DNA from 3 places in the Pseudoduganella sp. R-31 genome. Region 1 is predicted to be linked to each of the others. Evidence: predicted binding sites of a transcription regulator. Region 1 holds the regulator's gene; each other region holds the start of a gene.

The links. The regulator LexA, encoded in region 1, represses DNA repair genes until DNA is damaged. The targets are predictions, from matches to a motif close to ACTGTATNNNNATACAGT.
Region 2: a site for LexA is predicted at 4,101-4,118, ahead of recA (recombinase RecA). Genes of this name have one in related genera too.
Region 3: a site for LexA is predicted at 3,791-3,808, ahead of ACN9MY_RS27850 (DNA topoisomerase IV subunit B). Genes of this name have one in related genera too.

What each region holds. Positions count from the first base shown of each region.
Region 1 is NZ_CP183986.1:5,254,814-5,260,934, reverse strand. Features, by position in the region: gene ACN9MY_RS23935 (hypothetical protein) at 1-811, opposite strand, end outside; gene ACN9MY_RS23930 (alpha/beta fold hydrolase) at 917-1,945, opposite strand; gene lexA (transcriptional repressor LexA) at 2,150-2,839, opposite strand; gene ACN9MY_RS23920 (hypothetical protein) at 2,970-3,431, shown strand; gene rpsF (30S ribosomal protein S6) at 3,672-4,052, shown strand; gene priB (primosomal replication protein N) at 4,071-4,364, shown strand; gene rpsR (30S ribosomal protein S18) at 4,396-4,686, shown strand; gene rplI (50S ribosomal protein L9) at 4,721-5,173, shown strand; gene ACN9MY_RS23895 (replicative DNA helicase) at 5,270-6,121, shown strand, end outside.
Region 2 is NZ_CP183986.1:6,315,250-6,321,370, forward strand. Features, by position in the region: gene sucD (succinate--CoA ligase subunit alpha) at 1-450, opposite strand, end outside; gene sucC (ADP-forming succinate--CoA ligase subunit beta) at 464-1,630, opposite strand; gene ACN9MY_RS28895 (DUF2889 domain-containing protein) at 1,689-2,255, opposite strand; gene recX (recombination regulator RecX) at 2,387-2,845, opposite strand; gene recA (recombinase RecA) at 2,976-4,049, opposite strand; gene ACN9MY_RS28910 (response regulator) at 4,183-4,875, shown strand; gene ACN9MY_RS28915 (sensor histidine kinase N-terminal domain-containing protein) at 4,872-6,121, shown strand, end outside.
Region 3 is NZ_CP183986.1:6,109,753-6,115,873, forward strand. Features, by position in the region: gene kdpA (potassium-transporting ATPase subunit KdpA) at 11-1,792, opposite strand; gene ACN9MY_RS27835 (potassium-transporting ATPase subunit F) at 1,794-1,883, opposite strand; gene ACN9MY_RS27840 (TorF family putative porin) at 2,075-2,785, opposite strand; gene ACN9MY_RS27845 (response regulator) at 2,888-3,703, opposite strand; gene ACN9MY_RS27850 (DNA topoisomerase IV subunit B) at 3,832-5,832, shown strand; gene parC (DNA topoisomerase IV subunit A) at 5,961-6,121, shown strand, end outside.

The sequences.
Region 1 (6,121 bases):
CGTCGTCTTTCAGGTATTGGCTGAAGGAGCCGGCAAACGCACCGCCGTCGCCGCTATCGCCCTGGTTGATCACGATCAGGAAGCGGTCGGCGACCGGTCCGCGGCCATACAGCTTCTGGTAGCTGTTCATCTGCTTGTCGATCATGGAGATGAAGGCGTCGCGACGCTTCCAGTACTGCTTGCCCATCACCAGCGTCATTTCAACACCGCCCGCCTTGAAGGTTTCCGCGTGAGCCGTGCCGAAGAAGAAGGCGTTGTTCACCAGTTCACGCCGCGACTCGACCAAAAAGGTGCCCGGCTTGCCGGTGCTGCGCCAAGGCGTATTGGCTTTCCATCCTATCGGCAGGTCGAATGTGACTTCGGTTTGCCCGAGCATTTTCTCGCCGGGGACGATGAACAATGGATAGCCGACCGACATCAAGCCTTCGTCGGTGTGATAGGACACTTCTTCGTTCCCGCCCGGCCATTGGTATTTGTCGTGCTCCAGCCGGATGTCGTAAGACAGGCGCAGGCGGCGGTCGCCGTCCACGTCGTATTCGCCTTCGCCCTTGTCTTTCAGGACGACGGCATTGCCGGCCATGTCGTGCACTTGCAGTTTTTCGATCAGGTCGGCTTGGCCGTTTTTGAGCTGCGGTATCGGCATGCAGTTGAACAGCGCGAGGTCGCGGCCCTCGACCCAGACGTCGGCTTCGACGTGGGCGCGTTTGGCATCCTTGTCGATGCTGAGGCGGTAGTGGTTGGCCTGGTTGTCGAAGGCGAACGCGGATTGCGCCGCCAGCATCGCAGCTGCGATGCAGAAAGGCTTGAACATCAAATCTCCCCGGTTGTGGTGTGCTTTTTGTGACTGTAAGTGAGCGCAGCCACCCGGGGAGCGTGGCTGCGACGAAATGCAGGATTGGCTAGACAGGCTGCAGGTTTAGCGTAGCGCTTTTTCCACAATGGCCTTCATGGCAGGCATGGCGCAGCGCAGCGCTGCGTGGCCACAGTCGGTGTCAAGCACGGTGGCTTCTTCCTTGCGCAGCTTGGAGAAGGCGATTGCCGGCCCAGGGTTGACCAAATGGTCTTGGGCTGCATTGATCGGGACCAGTCGCGCCTTGATGCGCGGCGCCGCGTCTTCCAGCTTGCCGCCCTGGGCGATATCGTGGCCCAGTACAGCGCGGATCTGCCAGAGGGAATTGTTGGCGTCAGTGCCGTCAGGATCGGAGGCCTGGCTCTCGCGGAAGAATTTTTCAAAGTCCTTCGGCGCGGTGCGTGCGCTGCGATGCGCCGGGCTGTCGAAGTTCATTGCGAACAGCAGGTTATACATCGGCAGCGGCGGGTTCTGGGCATAGCGGCCGCCTGCGTAGGCTGGCTCGTCAAGTACCGACTTTTCAACGATGCGCAGGAACAGCATGTCGGACGATGTCAGTCGCGGTGTGCCGGCGATGGGAATGGCTACGTCCATGAAGCCCGGGTAGCTGGCGGCCCATTGGAAGGCCTGCATGCCGCCCATCGAGTAGCCCATGACGGCGTGAAGGTGCTTGATGCCCAGTTTTTCGGTCAGGAGCTTGTGCTGGCTGGCGACCATGTCGCGTACCGAGAACTGCGGAAAGGAGGGGCCTGGTTGGGTCTTGCTGTTTGAAGGGGAGCAGGATACGCCATTGCCCAGTGCATCGACCACGATCACGTACCATGGCGCCGGATCGAACAGGGCGCCGCTTTGCAGCATCCCTGCCGCATCGCGGCTGGTGCCGGTGTGCCAGGTCGTGAACAGGATGACGTTTGATTTGTCAGCGTTGAGGGTGCCGAAAGTACGGTAGCCGATCGAGCAATCGTTGATGGTGGCTTTGTTTTCAAGCTGCAGGTCGCCCATGTTGGCGAACTGCTGTTGCGGGGCGGCGGCGTATGCGGTGGAAATGGACAGCGCCAAGGCGCACAGGATCGAGCTGATACGGCGGACGTGCATGTGATCTCCTCTCCTTTTTTCGATGCAAGAAGGATAACTCGAGCGGCCCTTGTCATGGAACCCGAGTGCGACAGAATGCAGAAATGGGGGCGCAGGCTGGCTTAAAACGGCATGCTGGCCAGCGGAGGGGCAGGGATTGCGCCAGCCGGGCCAGCGCGGGAGAAAGGCCCAGGGCGCACGTCGCACCCCGAGCGCAGGACGGTCTTAGTGCCAGGTTCGCATCAGGCCAACGGCCAGGCCTTCCAGGGCGAAGTCGTCTTCTTCGGTCACTGTGATCACCTTGAAGTCCGGATTTTCCGGCAGCAGTTCGATCTTGCTGCCGGTTTTGCGGTAGGTCTTGACGGTGACATCGTTGCCGATGCGGGCCACCACGACCTGGCCATTGCGGGCGCTGTCGGTCTTTTTCACGGCCAGCAGGTCGCCGTCCATGATGCCGATGTCGCGCATCGATTCACCGCGCACCTTCAGCAGGAAGTCCGGCTTGGCCGAGAACAGCTTGGGGTCGACGCTGTAGGTGGTCTCCAGGTTTTCCTGGGCCAGGATGGGCGAGCCGGCGGCGACGCGGCCGATCAGCGGCAGGGAAACCAGCATGCCGGCCGGGACGGCTGGCATGTCGTCGAATTCGACATTGGCACGAGCGGCCGGGCGCGGCGCTGCTGCACCGGTCGCCGGGCCGCCGAAGTTGCCGGTCAGGCGAATGCCGCGCGAGGTGCCGGCGGTAATTTCGATGGCGCCCTTGCGTTGCAGGGCTTTCAAGTGTTCTTCTGCAGCATTGGCGGACTTGAAGCCAAGCTCCGCCGCGATTTCGGCGCGGGTAGGCGGGAAGCCGGTGCTGTCGATCGCATCCTTGATCAGGTTGAGGATCTGTTCTTGTCGTGCTGTGAGCTTGATCATGGCGCTATGGTGAACTGTGGATATAGACAGTCTGTATTTTTGTACAGTATGAAAGGAATTGCAAGCAAATTTGTTGCAATGACAGAAAATATTCGGCTTAATAATGTTTCGACAACCATTGGAGGGCAGGATGGGACGGTTTGCTTTCTTGCTGGCGGCGGGGATTTCCTTGTTCGGTGCCGTGATTCATTTCGCGGCGCCTTGGCTGGGGCCGGAGTGGTATGCCTTCCTGCAGGCGCCGCCCAAGGTCGTTGCATCAGCCCGCGCCGGGACGTGGTTCGCGCCGGCTGGCGCGGTAGTCATAGGGGCCTTGATGTTGATCTGCTCCTTGTATGCGCTGGCTGGCGCAGGGCGCTTGCGCTGGTTGCCATTTGCGCAAATGGCGCAGGGCACGATTGCTGCGATTTGCCTGCTGCGCGGGCTGCTGGTGGTGCCTTACTTGTACAAATTCCCCGATCGTGTGTGGACGTTTGATGTGGTCGCCTCCCTGGTCTGGCTGGCGGCCGGGCTCGGGTTCCTCGCCGGGATCTTGCAATCGTCTGAGGCGACGCAGCCTGCCATGGCGGCGAGGGGCGAAGCCTCAGGCGATTAAGCCGCAGGCAAGCAGCGCGTCATCCAGGGTTCTTACCTGGAGCAATGCAAGGGCGCAGCTTCCAGGCGGCGTCGACTGGTCCATGCCCCGGCATGCCAGCCCAGCGGGCAGGGGGCTTTGCGCGCCATCAGTAAACCTTGAGCCGGCCGGCAAAGTCTGCTATGCTTGCGGGCTTACCTCTTCCCACACCCGTCTTGACGCCGGGGTGGGCTATATTCACAGTCCTTAAGGGAGTTATTAATGCGTCACTACGAAATCGTATTTATCGTCCACCCGGACCAAAGCGAGCAAGTGCCCGCGATGATCGAACGTTACAAGACCAGCGTGACCTCGCGCGGCGGTAACGTGCACCGTGTTGAAGATTGGGGCCGCCGTCAAATGGCGTACTCGATCCAGAAACTGGCCAAGGCACACTACATCTGCCTGAACATCGAATGCGACAACGAGACCCTGGTTGAGCTGGAAACCGCATTCAAATTCAATGATGCCGTGCTGCGTCACCTGACCGTCAAGATGAAGAAAGCGGAAACCGCTCCTTCCCCGATGATGAAGTCGGTCCAGCGTGAAGACGCGGCCAAGAGCCATCGCGCCGAAGCCCCAGCAGCTCCTGCAGCGGCCTAATTCCTGACAGGAGACGGTCTGTACAACCAGCTCCGGGTTACCGCCCTGATCGCCGAACGGGATGAGATTCGATACACCCCGGCCGGCCTGCCGATTGTGAATGCAAGCTTGCAGCACAGTTCGCAGCAGACAGAGGCAGGCATTGCCCGACTGACCGAGTTTGAAGTCCCTGCCGTTGCGGCAGGTGAGTTGTCAAAACGATTCAGTCAGGCGCCCCTTGGAGGCTTGTACGAGTTCACCGGTTTCCTGGCCAAGAAGAACCGCAATAGCAGAACCCTGGTGTTTCACATCATTGATTTTCGTGCTGTCTAAACAGCGCAATTTTTAAATACAGGAGCCTAAAATGGCATTCGGTAAAAAGTTCGACAAAAACAAGCTCAAGCTGAAAGAAAAGCGCAAGCAACAAAACCCACTGTTCAAGCGCAAGAAGTTCTGCCGCTTCACCGCCGCTGGCGTTGAGCAAGTGGACTACAAAGACGTAGACACCCTGAAAGATTTCATCCAGGAAAACGGCAAGATCATGCCAGCACGCCTGACCGGCACCAAGGCGCACTACCAGCGCCAAGTTGACACCGCGATCAAGCGCGCCCGCTACCTGGCCCTGCTGCCATACACCGATCTGCACCACGCTTAATTAGCGATCAGATCAGAGATCCTGGAGAATTAATATGCAAATCATCCTGCTGGAAAAAGTTGTTAACGTCGGCAACCTGGGCGACGTGGTGAAAGTGAAAGACGGCTACGCCCGTAACTTCCTGATCCCTCAGAAACTGGCACGCCGCGCTACCGCTGCTGCTGTTGCTGAATTCGAAGCCAAGCGCGCCGAACTGGAAAAAGCTGCTGCCGCCAAGCTGGCTGCTGCCCAAGCCCAAGGCGAGAAGCTGAACGGCATGACCGTGACCGTGTCGCAGAAAGCCGGCGTTGACGGCCGCCTGTTCGGTTCCGTGACCAACTTCGACATCGCTGAAGCCCTGACCAAAGCTGGCTTCGCAGTGGAAAAGTCCGCTGTGCGCCTGCCAACCGGTCCTCTGAAAACCACCGGCGAGTTCCCAGTGGCTGTTGCCCTGCACACCGACGTGGTCGCAGAAGTGACCGTGGCTGTTGTTGGCGAAGCTGCTTAATCAGCGTCGTAAATACAGCAAGAAAGCCGGGTTCGCCCGGCTTTTTTTATTTTCAGGGATTATTACGGCGTTGCCGAAGCAGGTATAATGCGCGCCATGAACGCCGCACCCCAGTCCGACCCACAAGTCGATTCCCTCCGCATCCCGCCGCACTCGATCGAGGCAGAGCAATCTGTCATCGGTGGTTTGTTGCGTGACAACGCGGCGTGGGACCGTATTGCGGACTTCATGAATGCGGAAGACTTCTACCGCTACGACCACCGCATCATCTTCGAGCAGATGATTCGCCTGATTAACTCGGGCAAGCCGGCCGACGTGGTGACCGTGTTCGAGGCCCTCAGCATGCTGGGCAAGGCGGAAGAGGTGGGCGGCATGGCCTACCTGAACGCCATGGCGCAGAACACCCCTTCGGCCGCCAATATCCGCCGCTATGCGGAAATCGTGCGTGACCGCGGCGTGCTGCGCAAGCTGATTACCGTGGCCGACGAAGTGTCGGGCAACGCCTTCAGCCCGCAGGGCAAGGACGTGAAGCAGATCCTGGACGAGGCGGAAGCAAAGATTTTCGCCATCGCCGAAGCCGGTTCGCGCGGCGCCGCCGGTTGGCTGCCGGTGCAGCCGCTGCTGACCCAGGTGGTGGAGCGTATCGACGAACTGTATTCGCGCGACTCCAGCTCCGAAATCACCGGCGTGCCGACCGGCTGGACCGACCTGGATAAAATGACTTCCGGCCTGCAGCCTGGCGACATGGTGGTTGTTGCTGGCAGGCCATCAATGGGCAAGACCGCATTTTCCATGAACATCGCCGAAAACGTGGCGGTGGAGGCGGGCCTGCCGGTCGCCGTGTTCTCGATGGAGATGGGCGGCGTGCAGCTGGCCATGCGTATGCTTGGCTCGGTCGGCCTGCTGGACCAGCACCGCCTGCGTACCGGCAAACTGATCGACGAGGAT
Region 2 (6,121 bases), 1.1 Mb from region 1:
CTTCTTGTGGATGTGGCCAGGCATGATGCCGATCTTGATTTCGTCCGGGGTGATCAGGCCTGGGCAGTTAGGGCCCAGCAGCAGGGTCTTGGAACCTGCTTTAGCCATGCGGTCTTTCACTTCCATCATGTCGCGGACTGGGATGCCTTCGGTAATGCAGATGGCCAGGTCCAGTTCAGCTTCGACGGCTTCCCAGATGGCGGCGGCTGCGCCTGCTGGTGGAACGTAGATCACGGAAACGGTTGCGCCGGTTTCCGAAGCTGCTTCCTTGACGGAGGCGTAGATTGGGATGCCTTCGAAATCTTCGCCGGCTTTCTTAGGGTTCACGCCAGCGACGAAAGCTTCGCGGCCGTTCGCGTAGTCGCGGCACATGCGGGTGTGGAACTGGCCGGTCTTGCCGGTGATGCCCTGGGTGATGACTTTGGTGTCTTTATTGATCAGGATAGACATAGTGATTCCTTAATTATTTACCGGCAGCGGCAGCAACAACGCTCTTGGCTGCATCTTCCATGGTGTCAGCGGAGATGATTGGCAGGCCGGAGTCGGCCAGCATCTTCTTGCCCAGGTCTTCGTTGGTGCCCTTCATGCGGACGACCAGCGGTACTTGCAGGGACACGGCTTTGGATGCGGTGATCACGCCTTCGGCGATCACGTCGCAGCGCATGATGCCGCCGAAGATGTTCACCAGGATCGCTTTCAGGCCTGGGTTCTTCAGCATGATCTTGAACGCTTCGGTGACTTTCTCGGCAGTTGCGCCGCCGCCCACGTCCAGGAAGTTGGCTGGCTCGCCGCCGAACAGCTTGATGGTGTCCATGGTTGCCATGGCCAGGCCGGCGCCGTTCACCAGGCAGCCGATGTTGCCGTCCAGGGAGATGTAGGCCAGGTCGAATTTCGAAGCTTCGACTTCGGCTGGATCTTCTTCGTCCAGGTCGCGGTAAGCAACGATTTCCGGGTGGCGGAACAGGGCGTTGGAGTCGAAGTTGAACTTGGCGTCCAGGGCGATGACCTTGCCGGAACCGGTCAGGATCAGCGGGTTGATTTCAGCCAGGGAAGCATCGGTTTCCCAGTAGGCTTTGTACAGGCCTTGCAGGTTGGTCACCGCGTCGGCGATCGAGCCTTCCGGCACGCCGATCTTGGCGGCGATGCCGGCGGCTTCAGCGTCGGTCAGGCCGACGGCTGGATCGATAGCGATCGAGTGGATTTTTTCCGGGTGCGATTCAGCGACTTCTTCGATGTCCATGCCGCCTTCGGAGGAAGCCATCAGGACTACGCGCTGGGTGACGCGGTCGGTCACCAGGGAAACGTACAGTTCCTTCTTGATGTCGGCACCTTCTTCGATCAGCAGGCGGCGGACTTTCTGGCCTTCAGGGCCGGTCTGGTGGGTCACCAGCTGCATGCCCATGATCTGGTCGGCGTACTCTTTCACCTGTTCCATGGTCTTGGCAACTTTCACGCCGCCGCCTTTACCACGGCCACCTGCATGGATCTGTGCCTTCACGACCCACACTGGGCCGCCCAGGGTTTCAGCAGCTTTCACTGCCTCTTCCACGGACATGCACGGAATGCCGCGCGGTACGGTCACTCCGAACTTTCGGAGGATTTCTTTGCCTTGATACTCATGGATTTTCATGCTGGCTTTCCCTTCTTTCGAATACCTGTTTGTTGGTTAGATGTATTTTGTACAGCACCTAGGCTGCTTCCGTCTTGTTGACGTACCAGCGTGGGTAGAACTCGGCAACTGCCCCGCCATCGGTCTTGAGGGCGTGGCACTTGTCAAGTTGGAACGGTTTTTCTGTCGCAGTGCTGGAGCGCTCGTTCACTGGCCAGACATCGTTGGCAAAGGCTTGCACGGCTGCCGTCGGCAGCACCAGGGCCAATTCTGTCAGGTGGGTACAGCCTTGTACGCCGGCCAGCCTTTCCTTGACTGCATGGCGAAAACCCTTCATCAGGTTCAGGCCGATCAAGGCTTTGTAGGCAGGGCCGATCGTGTTGCAATGGCCAGGATAGGGAGCAGCGTCCGAACTTGCTTCGGCATCGACGATGGTCAGCTGCTTATCGACGGTCACGCGCAGCCACAGGTCGTGCAGGGCTTCGTTGCCCTTGCGCGGGCCCGATGCCAGCATGGTGTCGAAGGATTTGATGTCCGTGATATGGGCGTCAAGATCCCACAGGCCATCCTCGCGTGAATACGCCTGGATGTCTATGGCGCGCGTATGCCGCAGCGCACGTCGGGAGACTGGATTTGACAAGGACATAAGACCGATGCCACTCAAAAGTGGCCAAAATTATAAGCAGCTAATCAGTACGCCGCAGCTTCTACGGACAACCACCGCACCCGCGGTGCTGCATAAAACTCTCGAAGTGTAGCACACCTTGTCAGGCCAATTTAAAAGTCCTCGTCGGGCATGGTGCCCTTCATGGCGGTGCGGATGGCCTTTTGTGAGAAGCCGCGCGACATGAGGAAGCGCAATTGCTTCTGGCGGCCTTCGGGATCTTCGGCCACTTCGCCGAATTTGCGGCGCCACACTTCGCAGCAGCGCTCGACTTCGTCTTCTTTCAGGCTTTCCTTGACTTCGGCCAGCATCTCGCCGCCGATGCCGTGGTGCTGCAGTTCGGCCACGATGCGGCTGTTGCCATAGCGGGCGGCGCGGCGGTGCACCAGGTTTTCGGAGAAGCGCTCTTCAGAGAGCCATTTGTTTTGCTCGAGGAAGTTGAGCAGGGCTTCGATGTCGTCGCCCTCTTCCGCGTGGCGTTGCAGCTTGCGGGCGAGTTCGAGGCGGCTGTGCTCGCGCTGGCTGAGCAGGCGCAGGGCACGGGCTTTTAGGGTGGGTTTGGGGAGGGGCATCTGTTAAACCGGTAAACCGATGTCTGACCCGCAGGGTCAGACACCTTCTGATCTACGGCCTGTGGCTCCGGCATACCAGTGTCTGACCCTGCGGGTCAGACGGGACGGCCATCCGGCTGCCTTACCGGTTTTAGTCGACCGCGCGCAGCTTCGGCGCTTCTTCGCCATCATCGGAAACGGCCGGCAGCTCACGCACGCCCAGCGCCGCACGTACCTTGTTCTCGATTTCACGCGCCAGTGCCGGACGCTCCTTGAGGAAGGAACGGGCATTGTCCTTGCCCTGGCCGATACGCTCGCCGCCGTAGCTGTACCAGGAACCCGACTTCTCGACGATCTTGGCTTCCACGCCCAGGTCGATGATTTCGCCTTCGCGCGAGGTGCCTTCGCCATACAGGATGTCGAAGTGGGCTTCCTTGAACGGCGGCGCAATCTTGTTCTTGACCACCTTGACCTTGGTCTCGTTGCCGATCACCTCGTCGCCCGACTTGATCGAGCCGGTACGGCGGATGTCGAGGCGCACGGAAGCGTAAAACTTCAGGGCATTGCCGCCGGTGGTGGTTTCCGGCGAGCCGAACATCACGCCGATCTTCATGCGGATCTGGTTAATGAAGATTACCAGGGTGTTGGTGCGGTTGATGGTGCCGGTCAGCTTGCGCAGCGCCTGGGACATCAGTCGCGCCTGCAGGCCCGGCAGGGAGTCGCCCATATCGCCTTCGATTTCGGCTTTCGGGGTCAGCGCGGCAACCGAGTCGACCACGATCAGGTCCACGGAACCGGAGCGCACCAGCGCGTCGCAGATTTCCAGGGCCTGTTCGCCGGTATCCGGCTGGGAGATCAGCAGCTCGTGCAGGTTGACGCCCAGTTTTTGGGCATACACCACGTCCAGCGCGTGTTCCGCGTCGATGAAGGCGCAGGTGCCGCCCATTTTCTGCATTTCAGCGATGGCTTGCAGGGTCAGGGTGGTTTTACCGGAAGATTCAGGACCGTAGATTTCCACCACACGGCCGCGTGGCAGGCCGCCTACGCCCAGCGCGATATCCAGGCCCAGGGAGCCGGTGGAGACAGTCTGCACTTCCTCGATCGGGGCGGATGCGTCCATGCGCATCACGGAGCCTTTGCCAAACTGCTTTTCAATCTGGGCCAGTGCGGCCGCCAGGGCCTTGGCTTTTTCCGATGCAGGTACTGCGCCTTTTTTGTCGTCCATGATGTTCTTTCGCGGGCTAAATGAATTGGGTCACTACGTTGTACAGGTGGTACTGTATAAAATTACAGTGCTTTTGACAAGCCCCTTTTTGCAAACTTTGCGAAAAGTCAAACGGCTGGAGTACAGTGTCCTTATGCGTATCCTATTAGCCGAAGATGACAGCGTCCTCGCGGACGGCCTGACGCGCTCCCTGCGCCAGTCCGGCTATGCGATCGACTGCGTAAAAAACGGGCAGGAGGCGGACACGGCCCTGTCCACCCAGGAATTCGACCTGCTGATCCTGGACCTGGGCCTGCCCAAGATGTCCGGGCTGGAAGTGCTGCGCCGCCTGCGCACGCGCGGCTCGCTGCTGCCGGTGCTGATCCTGACCGCCGCCGATTCGGTCGAGCAGCGGGTCAACGGCCTCGACCTGGGCGCCGACGATTACATGGCCAAGCCGTTCGCGCTGTCCGAGCTGGAAGCGCGGGTGCGCGCCCTGACCCGGCGCGGCCAGGGCGGCGGCTCCACCGTCGTCAAGCACGGCCCCCTCACCTACGACCAGGTCGGGCGCAGCGCCTATATCAACGAGCAGATGCTGGACCTGTCGGCGCGTGAACTGGGCCTGCTGGAAATCCTGCTGGCGCGCACCGGGCGCCTGGTGTCGAAAGAACAGCTGGTGGACCACCTGTGCGAATGGGGCGAAGAGGTCAGCAACAACGCCATCGAGGTGTACGTGCACCGCCTGCGCAAGAAGATTGAAGTGGGCGGCATCCGCATCGCCACCGTGCGCGGGCTCGGCTACTGCCTGGAGAAATTCAACCCGCCGCAACCGCCGGCTGCACCGTGAACGGCGAGCAGCAGGCCGCCGACTGGGACCATGCCCCGGCCGCCGAAGAGAACGAGATCCAGCACTCGCTGTTCGGCGAGATCCTCGACTGGATGCTCGCTCCCCTGCTGCTGCTGTGGCCAATGAGCATCGCCATCACCTACCTGGTGGCGAAGTCGATCGCCAACCAGCCCTTCGACCATGCGCTGGAAGACACCGTCACCGTGCTCACGCAGCAGGTGCGCGAAGTGGCCGGCGTGATTCCCCGCCTGCCCGGCCCGGCGCGCGACATCCTGCGTGCCGACGACGTGGACAATATCTATTACCAGGTCAGCAGCCCGACCGGCGCCCACGTCGACGGCGACCGCGACCTGCCGCCGCCGCCGAAGCAGGATCCCGAGCTGCAGGACATCCGCGCCGGCGCGGTCCTGTTCCGCAACTCCACCCTGCACGGCACGCCGATCCGCATCGCCTGGACCTGGGTCAACCTGGAAGAAGACAAGGCGCAGCCGCAGCGCCTGGCCCTGGTGCAAGTCGGCGAAACGCTGGAAAAGCGCGCCAAGCTGGCCAATGAAATCATCAAGGGCGTGATCCTGCCGCAGTTCATCATCCTGCCGATCGTGCTGGCCCTGGTGTGGTTTGCGCTGTCGCGCGGGCTGCTGCCGCTGCGTGAACTGCAGGAGCGCATCCGCGCCCGCCCGTCGGACGACCTGAGCCCGATCCCGCCGCGCCAGGTGCCGGAAGAAATCACGCCGCTGGTCAAGTCGCTCAATGAAATGCTGGAGCGCCTCAAACTGTCGATCGATTCGCAAAAGCGTTTCATCGCCGACGCTGCGCACCAGATGAAAACCCCGCTGGCCGGCATGCGCACCCAATCGGAACTGGCGCTGCGCCAGACCGACCAGGCCGAGGTGCACCGTTCGCTGGAACAGCTGGCCAAGTCGTCGCAGGCGGCCACCCGCCTGGTCAACCAGCTGCTGGCACTGGCACGCGCCGAGAACCAGCCGCAGGCCGGCACCGCGATGGAGCCGCTGGAGCTGGGCGAAGTGGCGCGCAGCACGGTGCACGACTGGGTGCAGGCGTCCTTCAACTACGGCATCGACCTTGGCTATGAACCGCCGACCGAGGACGTGCCGATTTCCGGCAACGCGATGATGCTGCGCGAGATGCTGTCCAACCTGATCGACAATGCCTTGCGCTACACGCCGCGCGGCAGCGCCGTCACGGTGCGCGTGCGCCGCACAGGCAGGCATGCCCTGCTCGAAGT
Region 3 (6,121 bases), 850 kb from region 1:
TGTGCACTCCTTATTTATACAATTGCAGGTGTTCGATCACCGGGCCAAGCGCCAGCGAAGGAACGTAATTCAACACGCCCACCAGCAGCACCACGGCTACCAGCAGCATTACGAACATCGGGCCATGGGTCGGCATGGTGCCGGCGTTGGCCTGAAGCCGCTGTTTGGAGGCCAGCGAGCCGGCTATCGCCAGCACCGGCACGATCATCGCGAAGCGGCCAAACCACATGGCGACGGCCAGCATGATGTTGTAGAACGGCGTATTGGCGGAAAGCCCGGCGAAGGCGCTGCCGTTATTGTTGGCGGCCGAGCTGAAGGCATATAGGATCTCGGAGAAACCATGCGCGCCCGGATTGGCAACGCCGGCCTTGCCCGCTTCCAGCATGACGGCGATGGCGGTCCCCACCAGCACCAGGGTCGGCGTCACCAGGATGGCGATCGACGTCATTTTCATTTCATACGACTGAATCTTCTTGCCCAGGTATTCCGGGGTGCGGCCGATCATCAGGCCGGCGATGAACACCGCCATGATGGCGAAGACCAGCATGCCGTACAGGCCAGAGCCCACGCCACCGAACACCACTTCCCCCAGCTGCATCAGCAGCATCGGCCCTGCACCGCCCAAGGGCGTGAAGGAATCGTGCATGCCGTTCACGGCGCCGCAGGATGCAGCCGTGGTCACGGTGGCGAACAGGCTTGTGGCGGCGATGCCGAAACGCGTTTCCTTGCCTTCCATATTGCCGCCAGCCTGCAATGACGTGGCTGACTGGTCGACGCCCATTGCTTGCAGTGCCGGTTGCGCGGCCTGCTCCGCAGCGGTGATGCCGGTAGCTGCGACCACGAACATGATGGTCATAGCGCCCAGCACGGCCCAACCCTGGCGGCGATCGCCCACCAGGCGGCCAAAGGTAAAGCACAGCGCGGCGGGGATCAGGAAGATGGCGAGCATCTGTGCGAAGTTGGACAGCGGCGTCGGGTTCTCATACGGGTGCGCCGAGTTGGCGTTGAAGAAGCCGCCGCCATTGGTGCCCAGCATCTTGATCGCTTCCTGCGAAGCGACTGGGCCCATCGCGATGGTTTGCGTGGCCACGCTCTGGGTTTGGGCAGGGGCCTCGGGCGTGGCGCCCGGGACGGTATAAGTCACCGGTTCCACCAGGTTCACTTCCTTATAGGCGGAAAAGTTCTGGATCGATCCCTGGCCGACCAGGAATACTGCAAAGACAAAGGACAAAGGCAGCAATACGTACAGCACGGTGCGGGTCAGGTCGACCCAGAAGTTGCCGATCGACTTTGCCGAGCGCGCGGCGAAACCGCGGATCAGGGCAAAGGCCACGGCAATGCCGGTGGCCGCCGAGAAGAAGTTCTGGCCGGCGAGCGCCAGCATCTGGCTCAAATAGCTCATGGTCTGTTCGCCCGCATAGCCTTGCCAGTTGGTGTTGGCCACAAAGCTGACGGCGGTATTGAAGGAGGAGTCCGGACTGACGCCAGGCAGGCCCTGGGGGTTAAGCGGCAGCCAGGCCTGCAAGCGCTGAACAGCGTAGACAAACAGGGTGCCAACGAGATTGAAGACCAGAAGTGCCTTGGCGTAGGCCTTCCAGCCCATGCCTCGCTGCGCTTCGTCGCCCGGCACGCCAGCGGCACGATACAGCAGCCTTTCGACTGCAGCCAGCCAGCCAAGGCCAGGGATTTTGCTGCCATCGGCCACGCGAGCCAGCAAGGCGCCGAGCGGCCACGCTGCGGCGACCAGGACCAGCAGGAAGACGGCCAGCAGCAGGAAGGATTGGGGGGTCATATTACAGGTCCTCCGCTTTCAGAAGGGCAGCCAGCAGGTAGACCAGCAAGCCGGCCGTGGCGACGGAGCCGATGAGATAAAAGATATTCATTGCTTCCCTCCCAGCTTGTCGCAACCGGCCGCCATGGCGACAACCAGCACGAAAAAGGCGACGATTGCGCCAATAAAAACGATGTCCATCAGGTTCCCCGAAAGGTCTTGTTTGCATGCGAACCAGCTTATCGAGACACGCCTAAATTCGGTGTAAAGACTCGGCAAAGCGGTGTAAACAAGGTGTAAAAATCAGAAGGTCCGGCTGACCGTGAGCTGCAAGGCGCTCTTGCCCAGGAACTTGCCGTTGGCTGGCGAGGCGTAGGCTGCCTTGCCGGCATTGGTGCCGACGGCAGCCAGCTGCACGCTGGCGATGCCCAGGTCTTTGCTCACGCCCAGCTTCCAGTCGCTGTAGTCGGCGACGCCATTGTTTTTCACGCGCTGGTGGCCAGCGTGCAGGTTGATGGTGTAGCCGGCGCCCGCATCGACATTTGCGCCCAGGTCCAGGTAGCCGGAGTTTTTGCTGTCGGCGAAGCCGAACAGGCTGGTCACGGAATGCGAGTATTTCAAGGTCGCCGGGCCGTATCCAAGCTGGCCGTGGATCTCCGTCGTGTCAGGGTTATCGAGGCCTGGGATGCGCCCCTTATAAACATAGGTCAGCACGCCCGCGTCGTAGCTGACATCTGCCGTCAGTTGGCCGCGCTTGCCGCCGTAGATATCCAGCTCCACGCGGCCGGCCCCACCGGCATCGCGCGTCCAGTTGATGGCCGATGCCCAGGCGCCCGCGTACCAGCCTGTCCCCCTGTCGGCAAGATCGGCGCCGGCCTGCAACGCGGGCTGCAGGCGCGATTGCGAGATCCCGCGATAGCGGTAATCGCTGGCCAGCGCAGCGTTGAAGCTCAGATCATTGGCAAAGGCAGGAGCGGACAGCATCGCCGCCGCCAGGAATAACGCGTTCTTCATACATTCGCTTTCGTCAAAAAGAAGGTGACGAAAGCGTATCGATCGGCGCGTAAAAACGGTCTAAATAGAAGGCAGCGACAAATCAACGCCGCATAAAAATACCTACAGCCGCATGAATTTGCGCAGCACCGCCTGCACCTGGTGTTCAGCCAGCGGCTTGTCCAGCATGCCGGCGGCGCCGGCGGCACGTCCGCGCGTCAGGTCGTAGTCGTGGGCCGACTGCACCAGGAAGATCACTTCGGGTTGCGCCTCCAGGCTGCGCAGTTGGGCGCACAGCAGGTAATGGTCAATGATCGGGGCGGCGAAGTCGATCAGTACCACAGCCACCGGCTGCTGGCGGCAATGCGTCAGCGCTGCCACACCGTCCACCGCCCACAGCACCGCAGTGCCGAACTGTTTCAGGGACTGGCCCAGCTGCTCGCTGAAATTGGCGTTGGCATCGACGCACAGCACGGCGCCCTCGCGGCGCGGCTTGCGCATCTTTTCATAGACAGCGGGATCGGTCAGATCGAGGTCGAGCCGCTCGCGGCGCCGACGCTCGGGTACCAGCGAATCGACGGAAGCCGACAGGCCGGCCAGCACGTCGGCGCGGCGCTGGAGCAGGCGGCCCAGTTCCGCATACATGGCGCTCCACTGCACTGGTAGCGGCAGGTTCGGATATGGCAGGAGCACGCCGGTCGCTCCCAGCACCAGCGCCGGCCGGATGTCGCCTGCAGCCAACGATGCGATGGCTGCCAGCGCTTTCAGTTCCGTGCCGTTGGCCAGGTAAATATCAGGGTCCTGCAGGCTGTCTTCGGTCAGGCAGAGATAGGCCGGTCCGTCGGCGGGCGCCTTGGCCAGTCCCAGCGCGAGCGCGCGCTCGGCTTCCTGGGGGAAGCCGACCAGCCTGACTGCGAACGGGCGCCGATCTGTAGTCATAAAACCCATTTTAACGCTGCGATTCCCTTGCGCCACCGGCCGTAGCGGATAGAATGCGCAAGCATGCGATCCGTCAAACCGGAAAATACTGTATACAATCACAGCACTTTGCATTACCAATAACACGTATGGCCACTAAAAAACCAGTTTCCGACTACAGCGAATCATCTATCCGCGTCCTCAAAGGACTGGAACCCGTCAAGCAGCGCCCGGGCATGTACACCCGCACCGAGAACCCGCTGCACATCATCCAGGAGGTGATCGACAATGCCTCGGACGAAGCATTGGGCGGCCATTGCAAAAACATCATCGTGACGCAGAATGCCGACGGTTCCATCACCGTCGAAGACGACGGCCGTGGTATTCCGGTCGGCTTGCATCCTGAAGAAAACGTGCCGACGGTGGAAATCGTCTTTACCCGCCTGCACGCGGGCGGCAAGTTCGACAAGGGCTCGGGCGGCGCTTACGCCTTCTCGGGTGGCTTGCACGGTGTCGGCGTATCCGTCACCAACGCGCTGTCCAAGCGCCTGGAAATTGCAGTGTGGCGTAAAGACGACGCCGGCAACGGTTTCCACCAGATCGCCTTCGAACACGGCGACCTGGTCGAGCCATTGAGCTCCCAGCCGGCGCCGAAGGATGGCAAGAAGTCCGGTACCCGCGTGACCGCCTGGCCGGATGCGAAGTATTTCGATTCGCCGCTGATCTCGCAGGTCGAGCTGCAACGCCTGCTGCGCTCCAAGGCCGTGCTGCTGCCCGGCGTATCGGTCACGCTGAAGAATGCCAAGACCGGCGACGAACAGACCTGGATGTACAAGGACGGCCTGCGCGGCTACCTGAACGAGCAACTGGCGCAAACCACCTCCGGCGGCGAAACCCTGATCCCCCTGTTCGAGGGCGAGCAGTTCGCCACCCCTGATGCGGAAGGCTTTGCCGAAGGCGAAGGCGCGTCCTGGGTGGTGGCATGGACCGAGGAAGGCGCCGTGGTGCGCGAATCCTACGTCAACCTGATTCCGACCCCGAACGGCGGCACCCACGAATCGGGCCTGCGCGAAGGCCTGTTCGGCGCAATGAAGAACTTCGTCGAGCTGCACTCGCTGCTGCCGAAAGGCGTGAAGCTGCTGCCGGAAGACGTGTTTGCCCGCGCTTCCTTCGTGCTGTCGGCCAAGGTGCTGGACCCGCAATTCCAGGGCCAGATCAAGGAGCGCCTGAACTCGCGCGATGCGGTGCGCCTGGTATCGACCTTCTCCAAGCCCGCGCTGGAACTGTGGCTGAACCAGCACATCGACTACGGCAAGAAGCTGGCGGAGCTGGTGATCAAGCAAGCCCAATCGCGCCTGCGCTCCGCGCAGAAGGTCGAGAAGAAGAAGTCGTCAGGCGTGGCTGTATTGCCGGGCAAGCTGACCGATTGCGAATCGGACGAAATGACCCGCACCGAATTGTTCCTGGTCGAGGGCGACTCGGCGGGCGGTTCGGCCAAGATGGGCCGCGACAAGGAGTTCCAGGCCATCCTGCCGCTGCGGGGCAAGGTGCTGAACTCCTGGGAGACTGACCGCGACCGCCTGTACGCCAACAACGAAATCCACGACATCGCGGTGGCGATCGGCGTCGATCCGCACAATCATGGCGATTCGCCTGACCTGTCTGGCCTGCGTTACGGCAAAATCTGCATTCTCTCCGATGCGGACGTCGACGGCTCCCACATCCAGGTGCTGCTGCTTACCCTGTTCTTCCGCCACTTCCCTGCCCTGATCGACAAGGGCCACATCTGCGTGGCGCGTCCGCCGCTGTACCGCGTTGACGCACCGGCGCGCGGCAAGAAGCCGATCCAGAAGCTGTATGCGCTGGACGACGGCGAACTGGTGGCCATTGAAGACAAGCTGCGCAAGGACGGCTTGAAGGAAGGCTCCTGGACCATCTCCCGCTTCAAGGGCCTGGGCGAGATGAACGCCGAGCAGCTGTGGGAAACCACCATGAACCCGGACACCCGCCGCCTGCTGCCGGTGTCGCTGGGCGATTTCGACCACAGCTACTCCTCCTCGCGCTTCAATATGCTGATGGGCAAAGGCGAAGCCGCCGCCCGCCGCGCGTGGATTGAAGAACACGGCAACGAAGTGGAAGCGGATATCTAAAACCGGTAAAGCAGTGTCTGACCCGCGGGGTCAGACACTGGTACGCGACCGGTGCGGGCCTGGTGTCTGACTCCGCGGGTCAGACGGGACGGCCACCCGGCCGAATTACCAGTTAGAAAGTAAAAACTATGACTCAAGCAAATCTCTTTGACGAACCAACCCCGGAACTGCCGCCAAATGGCGGCAGCGGCGGTGATGACGGCGGCGAATCGCTGACCCTTTCGACCTTCGCCGAGCGCGCCTACCTGGATTACGCCATTTCCGTGGTCAAGGGCCGCGCCCTGCCGGA